DNA from 3 places in the Janibacter sp. FSL W8-0316 genome. Region 3 is predicted to be linked to each of the others. Evidence: riboswitches for the same ligand, from Rfam matches in the RefSeq annotation. Region 3 holds a riboswitch; each other region holds the start of a gene.
What was found. A riboswitch is a leader RNA that binds a small molecule or an ion and turns the genes downstream of it on or off. The one in region 3 is predicted to bind thiamine pyrophosphate.
Positions count from the first base shown of each region.

Region 1: another riboswitch for thiamine pyrophosphate. It lies ahead of thiC (phosphomethylpyrimidine synthase ThiC); the one in region 3 lies ahead of NYE39_RS09565 (ECF transporter S component).
Region 2: another riboswitch for thiamine pyrophosphate. It lies ahead of thiM (hydroxyethylthiazole kinase); the one in region 3 lies ahead of NYE39_RS09565 (ECF transporter S component).

Region 1 is NZ_JBBOQX010000001.1:2,901,512-2,905,484, reverse strand. Features, by position in the region: gene NYE39_RS14350 (MFS transporter) at 1-532, opposite strand, end outside; gene thiC (phosphomethylpyrimidine synthase ThiC) at 529-2,280, opposite strand; TPP riboswitch at 2,278-2,385, opposite strand; gene thiD (bifunctional hydroxymethylpyrimidine kinase/phosphomethylpyrimidine kinase) at 2,415-3,254, shown strand; gene NYE39_RS14335 (helix-turn-helix transcriptional regulator) at 3,289-3,973, shown strand, end outside.
Region 2 is NZ_JBBOQX010000001.1:2,530,986-2,534,958, forward strand. Features, by position in the region: gene thiD (bifunctional hydroxymethylpyrimidine kinase/phosphomethylpyrimidine kinase) at 1-599, opposite strand, end outside; gene thiE (thiamine phosphate synthase) at 596-1,243, opposite strand; gene thiM (hydroxyethylthiazole kinase) at 1,240-2,067, opposite strand; TPP riboswitch at 2,059-2,155, opposite strand; gene NYE39_RS12435 (recombinase family protein) at 2,473-3,108, shown strand; gene NYE39_RS12440 (TlpA family protein disulfide reductase) at 3,135-3,743, shown strand.
Region 3 is NZ_JBBOQX010000001.1:1,939,218-1,943,190, reverse strand. Features, by position in the region: gene NYE39_RS09585 (ABC transporter ATP-binding protein) at 1-70, shown strand, start outside; gene NYE39_RS09580 (ABC transporter ATP-binding protein) at 67-756, shown strand; gene NYE39_RS09575 (NAD(P)H-quinone oxidoreductase) at 847-1,824, opposite strand; gene NYE39_RS09570 (DUF4235 domain-containing protein) at 1,824-2,123, opposite strand; TPP riboswitch at 2,209-2,311, shown strand; gene NYE39_RS09565 (ECF transporter S component) at 2,389-3,033, shown strand; gene NYE39_RS09560 (ATP-binding cassette domain-containing protein) at 3,141-3,973, shown strand, end outside.

The DNA of each region.
Region 1 (3,973 bases), 960 kb from region 3:
CCGGACCGAGGAGGGCGAGCAGGCCCGCCGTGACGAAGGCGATCGTCGACTGCGCCCAGGGCGCCATCGACATGATCAGCCCGGACACCAGGCCGCGCCGTCGCGGGACCGACCACTCCATGGCGAGCGGGATCGCCGAGGTGTACTCGCCGGCGAGGAAGGCGCCACCGACGAAGCGCAGGACGACGACGGCGGTGATGGCCGCGACGCCGATGCTCTCGTGCGTCGGGACCGCCGCGATCGCCAGGCTGCACGCGGCGGTGCCGCCGATCGCCAGCTGGGTGGTGCGGGTACGGCCGACGCGGTCGGCGATGCGCCCGAAGAGCATCGCGCCGATGGGTCGACCGAGGAGGGTCGCGACGATGACGACGGCGCCCGCGGTGACGCCCGCGTGCGGCCCGGCGAGGGTCGCCAGCGCAGGGGCGAGGGCGACGACGGGCAGGAAGATGTTGATCTGGTCGACGTAGTTGCCGACGATCCCGGCGCGCACGGCCGCGCGACCGGTCGGGGGCAGACCGGGCACGAGACTCATCGGGTGGGCTCCTCGCGCACGTAGACGCTCGAGCCGAGCTCGACGAACTGGCGCGACTTCGCTGCCATGCCGGCCTCGACGATGGCCTGCTGGGCCGCACCCGACCCGTAGGCATCGCGGATGTCCTGGCTGATCCGCATGGAGCAGAACTTCGGCCCGCACATCGAGCAGAAGTGCGCGGTCTTGGCCGGCTCCGCCGGCAGGGTCTCGTCGTGGAAGGCCATGGCCCGCGGCGGGTCGAGGGAGAGCGCGAACTGGTCGTGCCAGCGGAACTCGAAGCGGGCGCGGCTCAGGGCGTCGTCGCGCTCACGGGCTCGGGGGTGCCCCTTGGCCAGGTCGGCGGCGTGCGCCGCGATCTTGTAGGTGACCACACCGGTGCGCACGTCGTCACGGTCCGGCAGACCGAGGTGCTCCTTGGGCGTGACGTAACAGAGCATCGCCGTGCCGTGGCGGGCGATCTCGGTGGCCCCGATCGCGGAGGTGATGTGGTCGTAGCCGGGCGCGATGTCGGTGACGAGAGGCCCCAGCGTGTAGAAGGGCGCACCGTGGCACCACTCCTGCTCGAGATCGACGTTGTCCTTGACGAGGTGGAGCGGCACGTGACCCGGGCCTTCGACCATGACCTGCACGTCGTGCTCCCACGCCCGCCGGGTCAGCTCGCCGAGCACCCGCAGCTCGGCGAGCTGCGCCTCGTCGTTGGCGTCGGCGACCGACCCCGGTCGCAGCCCGTCACCGAGCGAGAAGGCGACGTCGTAGCGCGCGAAGATCTCGCACAGCTCGTCGAAGTGCGTCCAGAGGAAGGACTCCTCGTGGTGGGCCAGGCACCAGCCGGCCATGATCGACCCGCCGCGGGAGACGATGCCCGTCACCCGCTCGGCCGTCAGCGGGACGAAGGCGAGCCGCACCCCGGCGTGGATCGTCATGTAGTCGACGCCCTGCTCGCACTGCTCGATGACCGTGTCGCGGAAGATCTCCCACGTGAGGTCCTCCGCTCTCCCGTCCACCTTTTCGAGGGCCTGGTAGATCGGCACGGTGCCGATCGGCACGGGGCTGTTGCGCAGGATCCACTCGCGCGTGGTGTGGATGTCGTCGCCGGTCGACAGGTCCATGACCGTGTCGGCGCCCCACCGCGTGGCCCAGGTGAGCTTGTCGACCTCTTCGGCGATCGAGGAGGTGACGGCCGAGTTGCCGATGTTGGCGTTGATCTTCGTGAGGAAGGCCCGCCCGATGACCATCGGCTCGGACTCCGGGTGGTTGACGTTGGCCGGGATGATCGCCCGGCCGGCGGCCACCTCGTCGCGCACGAGCTCGGGCGAGCAGCCTTCTCGCAGTGCGGCATAGCGCATCTCGGCGGTGATCTCACCGCGTCTGGCGTAGTGCATCTGGGTCACCGTGCGGCCGGCCACGGCACGAAGGGGGCGACGTGCCGGCCCGCGCCACGCCTCCGTGGCGCCGCCGCGGCGCTGGGCCGCGCGGCCGTCGTCGGCGAGGTGACGGGACCTCCCTTCGTAGGGCTCGACGTCGCCGCGGCCGGTGATCCACGCACCGCGGTGGTCGGGCAGACCGACCGCGGGGTCGGCACCGGGTCCGCTCGTGCGGTAGACGACGACGTCGTCGTTGGCGGTGCCGTCGGGGCTGTCGGCCAGCGAGATCGCGGTGACCGCGACCCGGACCGACGGGTCGCGGGGGTCGACGACCTCCTCGCGACGGTGCTGCGGGTGGAGCTCGGACTCTTCGGGTGTGCGCACGCGGGCGCCTCCTCTTCCTTCGCCGGCATGATCCGGACAGGTTCAGACGGTCCGGACGGCAGCAGTCCGATCTCAGCCCGTGCCCGGGCTCCCGCGGGGGTGCCTCGATACAACCACATGGCTACGGTGACGGCATGGCTGCCCCTCTCCCCCGCCCTCCGGTCGCCCTCTCGATCGCCGGGTCGGACCCCTCGGGCGGCGCCGGGATCCAGGCGGACCTCAAGACCTTCAGCGCACTGGGCGCCTACGGCACGTGCGTCATCACCGCCCTCACGGCGCAGTCGACCCGTGGCGTGACGCACGTGCACGAGGTGCCCGTCGACGTCGTGCGCGCCCAGGTCGAGACACTCGTCGCCGACGTGCGCATCGACGTCGTCAAGGTCGGGATGCTCTCTTCCGCCGCGCTCGTCGAGACCGTCCACGAGCTGCTGGCGAGCGGCCCGCTGGCCGCGACACCGGTCGTCCTCGACCCGGTGATGGTCTCGACCTCCGGCTCGCGGCTGCTCTCGCCCGACGCGGTCGACGCCGTGCGGGCCCTGCTCCCCCGCGCGGATGTCATCACGCCCAATGTGCCCGAGGCCGGAGTGCTCCTCGACCAGCCGCCGGCCGGGTCCGCCGCCGAGCTGCCCGAGCAGGCCACCGCGCTCCGGGCACTGGGCGCACGTCGCGTCCTGCTCAAGGGCGGCCACCTCGACGGCACCGAGTCGGTCGACGTGTGGCACGACGAGCGCGGCACGAGCGAGCTGCGCGGACCGCGGATCGCGACGACCGCCACCCACGGCACGGGGTGCACGCTCAGCTCGGCGATCGCCGCCCTTCGCCCGCGCCACGACGGGTGGCTGCCGGCGGTCCGCGAGGCACGCGGCTGGCTCACCGAGGCACTGCGCCACGGCGAGTCGCTCGACGTCGGGTCGGGGGCCGGGCCGGTGCACCACTTCCACGAGCTCGCCCGATGGAGCCAGACCATCCCCTGACCAGACCTTTACCCTTCGGCGGGACCGGAGGATCATGGCGATCGTGTCGGGGCAGGACATCGATCACTACGCCGCCGTCGTCGATCTGGTCACCGGGGTCGCCGAGGCCTCCGAGCACGTCGACGCGCGACTGGGGCGGATGAGCGACCTGCTCATCGAGCTGCTCCACTCGGACACCGGGCTGATGGTCCACGGTGCGCCCGACGGCTACGAGATCCGGGCGATCGGGCGCGGCGCCCACGAGGCCGCGCGGTCACGGATGACCGACGAGCTGAGCATCGCCGCCGGTCCCGACCCCCTGCTCGACCCCGTGCGTGCCGGTGACCTGCGGCCGACGACGGCCGGCCGCGCGCACGGCGGTCAGGCCGTCTGGCAGGCCACGCCCAAGTGCCGCGGCAGCCTCGAGATCTGGGGTATCGACCAGGTCGTCGCGCTGCCGGTGCGTGGCGGGATCGAGTTCGTCGCCTTCCTCATCGGGCGTCGGGGCGAGGACTACGGCGACGCCGACCTCGACCTGCTCACGGCGGTCCAGCCCGTCGCCGTCGGGCTCGTCGCCCTGCTCGAGCCGGAGCACCTGCCCCCGCCGGCTCTGCGCGTGGCGCAGCTGACCGACCGCGAGCGCGAGGTGCTCGCCCTGCTCGCCGCCGGCCACAAGGCCGCGACGATCGCCCGGCTCGCCGGATGCTCCGAGCGCACCGTGCACCGACACCTGGCCAACA
Region 2 (3,973 bases), 590 kb from region 3:
TGCTCGCCCGCGTCGTCGAGCCACAGGTCGGTGGCGTGTGCGTCGCCGCCGAGGTGGCCCCCCTTGACCAGCACCCGCGCGGCGCCCAGCTCCCGGAGCGCGATGGCCTGGGCGCGCATGGTGTCGAGGTCTTCGGCGGGGTCGGCGTCGAGCAGCACGGCGGCCTCGGGGACGTTCGGCGTGATGAGGGAGACGTACGGCAGGAGTTGGCGCATCGGCTCGACGGCGTCCTCGGCCAGCAGCCGGGAACCGGCGGTGGACACCATGACGGGGTCGAGGACCACAACCGGCACCGCGTCGGAGCGCTTGTCGAGGAAGGCGAGGACGGTCTCGATGGTGGCCGCGGAGGCGAGCATCCCGATCTTGGCGGCGTCAACCGCCACGTCGTCTACGAGGGTGTCCAGCTGGGCGCGGACGAAGTCCGCGGGGACGACGTGGACACCGGTGACTCCCTGGGTGGACTGGGCGGTCAGTGAGGTGAGCACCGCGGTGCCGTAGGCACCCAGTGCGGAGAAGGTCTTGAGGTCGCCTTGAATACCGGCCCCGCCGGAGGGATCGGAGCCGGCGATCGTCAGCGCGATCGGTGGGCGGGGGTTCACGGTTGCCCGTCCCACGCGGCCCGCAGGCTCGCGGCCGCCACGGCTGGTTCCTCCGCGGCGCACACCGTCGAGACGACCGCCACGCCGGCGGCGCCGCTGTGGCGCAGCATGCCGGTGCGTTTCGTGGTGATGCCGCCGATGGCGACGACCGGCCACGGGCTCGCGGCGGCCACCGCAGCCACCCCGCCCGGGCCGATCGGAGTGCCGTGGTCAGGCTTGGTCGCCGTCGGCCACACCGGTCCAACGCCGAGGTAGTCCAAGACGCCGTCACCGAGCCCGCGTGCTGTGCGAACCTGCTCGATCGTGCTGACCGACAGCCCGACCATGGCGTCCGGCCCGAGCAACTGCCGGGCCTGAGCAGGCGGCATGTCGCGCTGACCGACGTGGACGCCGTCGGCGCCGATGTCCTGAACGAGGTGGACCCGGTCATCGATAATCAGCGGCACCCCGGTCCCCGCCAGCACCTCGCGGACCGCCACGCCGAGGGCGACGAAGTGGGCGTCGGTGGCGCCCGGGTCACGCAACTGCACCACGGTGACTCCGCCCGCGACCGCAGCCTGCACGGTCGCGGGCACCCCCCGTGGGCCGCACAAACCGGTGTCGGTGACCAGGTAGAGGCTGAGGTTCACCGGTCGGCGGGTCACCGGAGCACCACCTTCTCGGTCAGCTCCTGCGGGTTGAGGGTGGCGAGAGAGTCCAGCAGCGCAACGGCGAAGCTCCCCGGCCCGGCGGCACGCTCGGCCGCGACCTCGGCGGCCACGGTGTACGTCGCGGTCGCGGCCGTGGCGGCCAGGAGCGGGTCGTCGGTGGTGGCGGCGAAGGCAGCCATGAGCGCGCCCAGCGCGCACCCACCGCCAGTGACCTGGGTCAACCATCGATGGCCGTTGGCCACCCGCACCAGCCGGGTGCCGTCGGTGAGGTGGTCGACCTCCCCGGAGACCGCGACGATGGTGCCGTGCTCCCGGGCCAGCGCCCGGCCGGCGTCGAGGGCATCCTCGGCGGCGTCGACGCTCTCCGGACCCCGCCCACCGCTGCCCCCACCGGCGAAAGCGAGAATCTCTGAGGGGTTGCCACGGACGAGTGCCGGGGAGGCGTGGGCGAGCAGGTCGACGACAACCCGGCTGCGCCAGGCGAGCCCACCCACCCCGACCGGGTCGAGCACCCACGGGGTGCCGGCCGCCGCGGCGGCACTGACCGCGCCGTGCATCGCAGCCACCGTCGCCTCTTGGGGCGTGCCGAGGTTGACCAGGACCCCGTCGGCGACGGCGGCGAACGGCCCGGCTTCCTCCGGGTTGTCCACCATCGATGGACTGGCGCCGACCGCGAGCAGGACGTTCGCTGTCCACTGAGCGACGACGACGTTGGTTAGGCACTGCACCAGCGGGGCATGCCCGCGCATCGCAGCCAAGGCCTCGCCCACAGCGGCAGCATCGAGTGGGACAGTAGGGACGGAAGAAGGTGCCGACATCGGCGACGTTCCCTTCGCTAGTACGAACTAGATCAGGTTCAACGGGTGTGATCTCAGCCGTACCAGCACGGCACCCCGCGTCATTCACCAGCTTAACATCCGCACCGTTCCCAGCACCGTGCCCTCGCTTCAGCGATCGCAAAAGGGTCGCGCCTCGGACCGTCCGGGCGTGCTGTCACCAGTGCCCGGCTGCGCTACGGCGTTCCTTGGCCGCCGCAGCCCTCACCATGGCGCCTCACCAGACAACGGCTGCGCAACCTTAAAATGTGCAGTCGACTTCGGACACTCGTGCAGTGGACTTCGAAAACTGACATTCACCGCACGGATCAACGCGAGGGTGTCGCATTCGACCCGCCCGCGTTAGGATCGCAGTAACACCCGTCAAACGCGACGATAGGAGGGGCGATGCTCATTGGCTACGCCCGCGTCTCAACTGAGCGGCAGGACCTCGCTGCTCAGTTGAAGGGTCTGGCCGACCTGGGCGTCGACGCCGATCGGATCTACACCGACAAGCGCACCGGGAGGTCGATGAAGAACCGGCCCGGACTGACCCAGGCGATCGCCGCCCTTCGTCTGGGGGACGTGCTCGTGGTGACCAAGCTCGACCGCCTCGCACGGTCGGTGCCCGACGCGCGCGACCTCGTCGGTCAGGTCTACGAGAAGGGAGCTGCCCTCCAGCTGGGATCGTCGCTGCACGACGCGGAGGACCCGGTCGGGAAGTTCCTGTTCAACGCGCTGGCGATGGTCGCTGAGTTTGAGGCCGACCTGAACCGGCAGCGCACGCTCGAGGGCCTGGCGATCGCGCGCGAGCAGGGCCGGCTCAACGGGAAGCCGCCGAAGCTCAACGAGCGGCGCACGAAGAAGCTGCTCCAGGACTACGAAGCCGGCACCGCGACCGTGGGCCAGCTCGCCGAGGACTACAACGTCTCTCGGGCAACCGTGTACCGCACGCTCAAGCGCGCCAAGGCGGGTGTCCGCGCTGCGCACGGCGCTGGGACTCGTCCGCCAGGCGAAGACGCGAGAGGCGTCTCGCTCAATTGATCCCAGCGCGTAGATTGACCTGCGACATGAACACTTCACCCGTTTCTCGACGCCACGTGTGCTTCGGCGCGGCAGCGTCGGTCGTCGGACTGCTCTCTGGATGCTCAAGCGATCCGAACTCTGCCGCGGAGCAGGCCAAGAGACAACCAGACCGCGGCTATATCTCGGGCGATGGCAGTCTGCACCTCCTTGCCCCTGGGGAACGAGACGATGCAGTCACCCTGAGCGGAACGACGCTCAAGGACAGGCCCTGGGGCATTCATGAGCACCTCGGTTCCGTGGTTGTGGTGAACCTGTGGGTGTCCTGGTGCGGACCCTGTCACGAAGAGGCCCCAGACTTGGTCGCCGCCTATCGTGAGTTCCGCAAGGAGGGGTCCGACGTCGAGTTCATTGGCATCGACTACCGGGAATCATCCCTCGACACCGGTCGAGCCCAAGCGCGGTCATGGGGCCTGCCGTACGACTCCATCTACGACGCGAAGGGCGAGACCGCCTTGCAGATGCAGGGCAAACTCGCGGCGCAACCCTCCACCGCCGTGTTGGACCGAGAGGGTCGGATCGCAGCAGTCGTACTGGGCGCGATCGACAAGAACACCTTGGTCGGGCTGGTCCGAGACGCCTTAAGAGAGGGCTAGATCATCTGACTCAGACGATCTGGTACTTCACCTTGTACACCGTCTCGCCAGGGTCGCAGGCGTAGGTTGACCAGACGTTACTTCCCCATACCCAGTTTCCCTCGTGCCAGGACGTCCACGAGTTGCACTGGACCTGCACCCGCATCTTGGTTCCGCCGTTCAGCACGGCGCACTTGGCATAGCCCTTGTTGTATGTGCTTGAAGGCCATTCCGCAGCCACACCTTGCGCT
Region 3 (3,973 bases):
CCTCGTGCGCGTGCACCGCACCGACGACGGGGCCTGGCAGCTCCTCGTCGACGAGGAGGAGGGGCGATGAGCGAGCCGATGAGCGAGGACCTCGTGCTCGAGGACGTCGCGGTGCGCTACGGCGACGTCATGGCGGTCGAAGGGGTCCGTGCGGTCGCGCGTCCCGGAGAGATCACTGCCGTCACCGGGCACTCCGGCGCCGGCAAGACCACGTTGCTGTGGGCGGTCGGTGGACTGCTCGAGCCAGGCTCGAGCGGGCGGATCCGACTGGGGGAGAGGCAGATCGGTGACGAAGCCGGCTCACGCGATGCCGGTGCCGTGCTCATCCCCCAGGGCAGCGCCCTGGCCGAGGTGCTCACCGCCCGCGACAACATCGCGGTGCCGCTCGTCGCGGCGGGCATGTCCGGTGGCGACGCCGGCGAGGCCGCTGACCGGGCGCTCGCCTCGGTCGGGCTCCACGAGCACGGAGGCCACCTCGCGGAGGAGCTTTCCGGCGGTCAGCGGCAGCGCGTGGCCGTCGCCCGGGGACTGGCGCTGTCCTCCCTTCGCCTGGCGGCGGGGAGCCTGGTGCTGCTCGCCGACGAACCCACCTCGGAGCTCGACCACGACACCCGCGAGCAGGTCGTCGTGCTGCTGCAGGACATCGCCCGCCGGGGCGGGATCGTCCTGCTCGCCACGCACGACCCCGAGGTCGCCGAGGCTGCGGCCGCCCGCTGGCACCTCGACGAGGGCCACCTCCAGACCGCATTGCCGTAGGGCAATGCGGGGTCCAGAGTGCATTGCCGTTGGGCAATGCGAGAGGGGGAGGGTCGCGGGCCGCATTTCCCTCAGGAAATTCGAAGGGTGTCAGGCGGTGAGCAGGATCTTGCCGATGTGACCGCTCGCCTCGAGCTCGCGGTGGGCGTCGGCGGCGCGCTCGAGCGGGTGGGTGCCCTGGACGATCGGGCGCACGGCGCCGTCCTCGATCAGCGGCCACACGTGCTCGCGGACGGCGGCGACGATCGCCGCCTTTTCCTCGGCGGGACGGGCCCGCAACGAGGTCGCGATGACCGCGGCGCGCTTGCTCAGCAGCTTGCCGAGGTCGAGCTCGCCCTTGCGGCCACCCATGAGGCCGATGACGACGAGCCGGCCCGACGTCGCGAGCAGGTCGACGTTGCGCGGGAGGTACTTGGCGCCCATGAGGTCGAGGACGACGTCGGCCCCGTGACCATCAGTCGCGGCGCGCACCTCCTCGACGAAGTCCTGCTCGCGGTAGTTGACGAGGATCTGCGCGCCGAGGTCGCGGCAGACGTCGAGCTTGGCCTGCGAGCCGGCCGTCACAGCCACCCGCGCACCGGCGGCCGTGGCGAGCTGGATGGCCATCGTCCCGATGCCGGAGGACCCGCCGTGGACGAGGAAGACCTCGTCGGGCTGGAGGTTGGCGGTCATGAAGACGTTGGACCAGACCGTGCACGCGACCTCGGGCAACCCCGCGGCATCGGTGAGGGAGACCCCCTTCGGCACGGGCAGCAGCTGCGCCGCCGGGACCCGGACCTGCTCCGCATAGCCGCCACCGTCGACGAGGGCACAGACCTCGTCGCCGACGGACCAGCCCTCGACACCCGGACCGACCTCGCGGATCGTGCCCGAGACCTCGAGGCCCGGCAGCGGCGAGGCGCCCGCGGGCGGCGGGTAGTGCCCCAGACGCTGCATGACGTCGGCGCGGTTGACGCCCGCGGCGACCATGTCGACGACCACCTCGCCGGGGCCCGCGGACGGCGCCTCGACCTCGGTGACCTGCAGGACGTCGGCGTCACCGGGCTCGGTGATGGAGATGCCCTGCATCACGACTCGAGCCCCAGCTCCTTCTCGACGTCCTCGCGCATCGGCTTGGGCAGGTGACCGGCGGACCTCTGGTAGATCGCCGCCGCCTGACGGGTGGTCATCGTGCGGGCCAGGCCGACGGCCAGACCGGCGAGGGCCGCATAAGCGAGGGCCTCCCCGAAGGAGGTGTTGGGGTTGGTCGGGTCGATCTCGGTGTCTCGGCCGGCCTTCTTCCACACCTCGGTGATCACCTTGTTGGCGACGATGCCGGCGAGGATCGCCGATCCGCTGCCCAACAGCTTCCACACCACGTTGCCCATGAGGGGTCCTTTCGCCACGCGTGAGAGGTGGTCACGGTCCGCGCCACCCGGTACGGGACCAACCCTGCCACAGGCCTATGCTGGAGGGGCACGACAGGGGAGCGCAACAGCGCTGAGAGTGCGGGCGACCGCAGACCCTCGTACCTGATCCGGTTCGCACCGGCGTAGGGAGTCGAGTCTCACGGACCGTCGTCGCCGGACGGCCTCGCCGTCGCGGGTGGCGTCGGCCCGCCCTGTGGAGTCACACCACACAGGAGAAGCACACATGTCCACCACGAAGTCCACGGGCGCGACCCGCGCCGGGACCGTCCTCGCCACCCGCCCGCTCATGGGTTGGCGCACCGTCGACCTGCTGACGATCGCCTTCCTCGGCGTCGCCTTCGGTGTCGCCTACTGGGGCTACGGACTGCTCTACAACGGACCCATCTCTGCCCTCGGCCTGGCCTTCCAGCCGCTCTTCGGGCTCTTCGTCGGGTTCTGGTTCATCGCCGGCGTCGTCGGCGGGCTGGTCGTGCGCCGGCCCGGCGCCGCCATCGCCTGCGAGCTCATCGCCGCGACCGTCTCCGCGCTCTTCGGCAACCAGTGGGGGGTCACGACGGTCGTCTCCGGCCTGGCCCAGGGGATCGGCGCCGAGCTGGCCTTCGCGATCTTCGCCTACAAGGCCTTCGGCCCGGCCGTCGCGCTGCTCTCCGGTGCGCTGTCGGCACCGCTGGAGTGGGTCTACGAGATCTACTGGTACTTCGTCGACTGGACCTGGGCGTGGAAGCTCGCCTACCTGCCGCTCATGGTCGTCTCCGGCGTCGTCGTCGCCGGGCTCGGCGGGTGGCTGCTCACCCGCGCGCTGGCGCAGGCCGGTGCGCTCAACCCCTTCCCACCCGGCCAGGAGGTCCTCGAGCGGAGGGCCGTCTGATCCACGAGCGGACGAAGGGGGAAACCCCCGGCGACGTCGGCCTCGCGGGCGGTGGTGAGGTCGTCGTCCGCGACCTCACGTGGCGGCCCGTCGGTCGACGCGAGCCCGTGCTGCGCGAGCTCGACCTCACGCTGCGCCCCGGCGAGCGGGTCCTGCTCGTCGGGCCGAGCGGGTCCGGCAAGTCGACCCTGCTCCGGGCCCTCGCCGGCCTGCTGCTCACCGTCGACTCCGGTGACCTCGTCGGCGAGGTACGGGTCGACGGGGCCGCGCCCGGCGAGCGTCCCGGTGCGGTCGGGCTCGTGCTCCAGGAGCCCGGCTCGGGCACGGTCGCGGCGACCGTGGGGCGCGATGTCGCCTTCGGGTTGGAAAACGTGGGTGTCCCCGCCGGCGACATGCCGGCCGTCGTCGACCGCTGCCTGGCCGCTGTGGGGCTGGGGGACCTGCCGCGCACCACCCCGACCGGCGCCCTCTCCGGTGGGCAGACCCAGCGGTTGGCGCTCGCCGGTGCCCTCGCCCTCCAGCCGGCCCTCCTGCTGCTCGACGAGCCGACCGCGATGCTCGACGCCGCCTCGGCCGCCCGGGTCCGCGACGCCGTCGTCACCGGCGCGGCCGGTCTGACGACGGTCGTCGTCGAGCACCGGATCGAGCCCTGGCTCGAGCACGTCGACCGGGTGCTCGTCCTCGGCCGCGACGGGCGGATCCACCACGACGGGTCGGCCGCCGAGGTGCTGGCCGAGCACGGTGAGGCGCTGGCCGCCGACGGCATCTGGGTGCCGGGCGTGCCGGCTCCTGAGCCGCTGACGATCGACCTCGGCCCCCTCGCCCGTGCGGTCGAGCCCGGGGCGACGCTGCTCACGAGCGAACCGCTCGTCGTCGAGCGAGCGCGCAACCACCTCGATGGCAGCAGCGAGGTGACGACCGCGCTCGTCACCGACGCGCC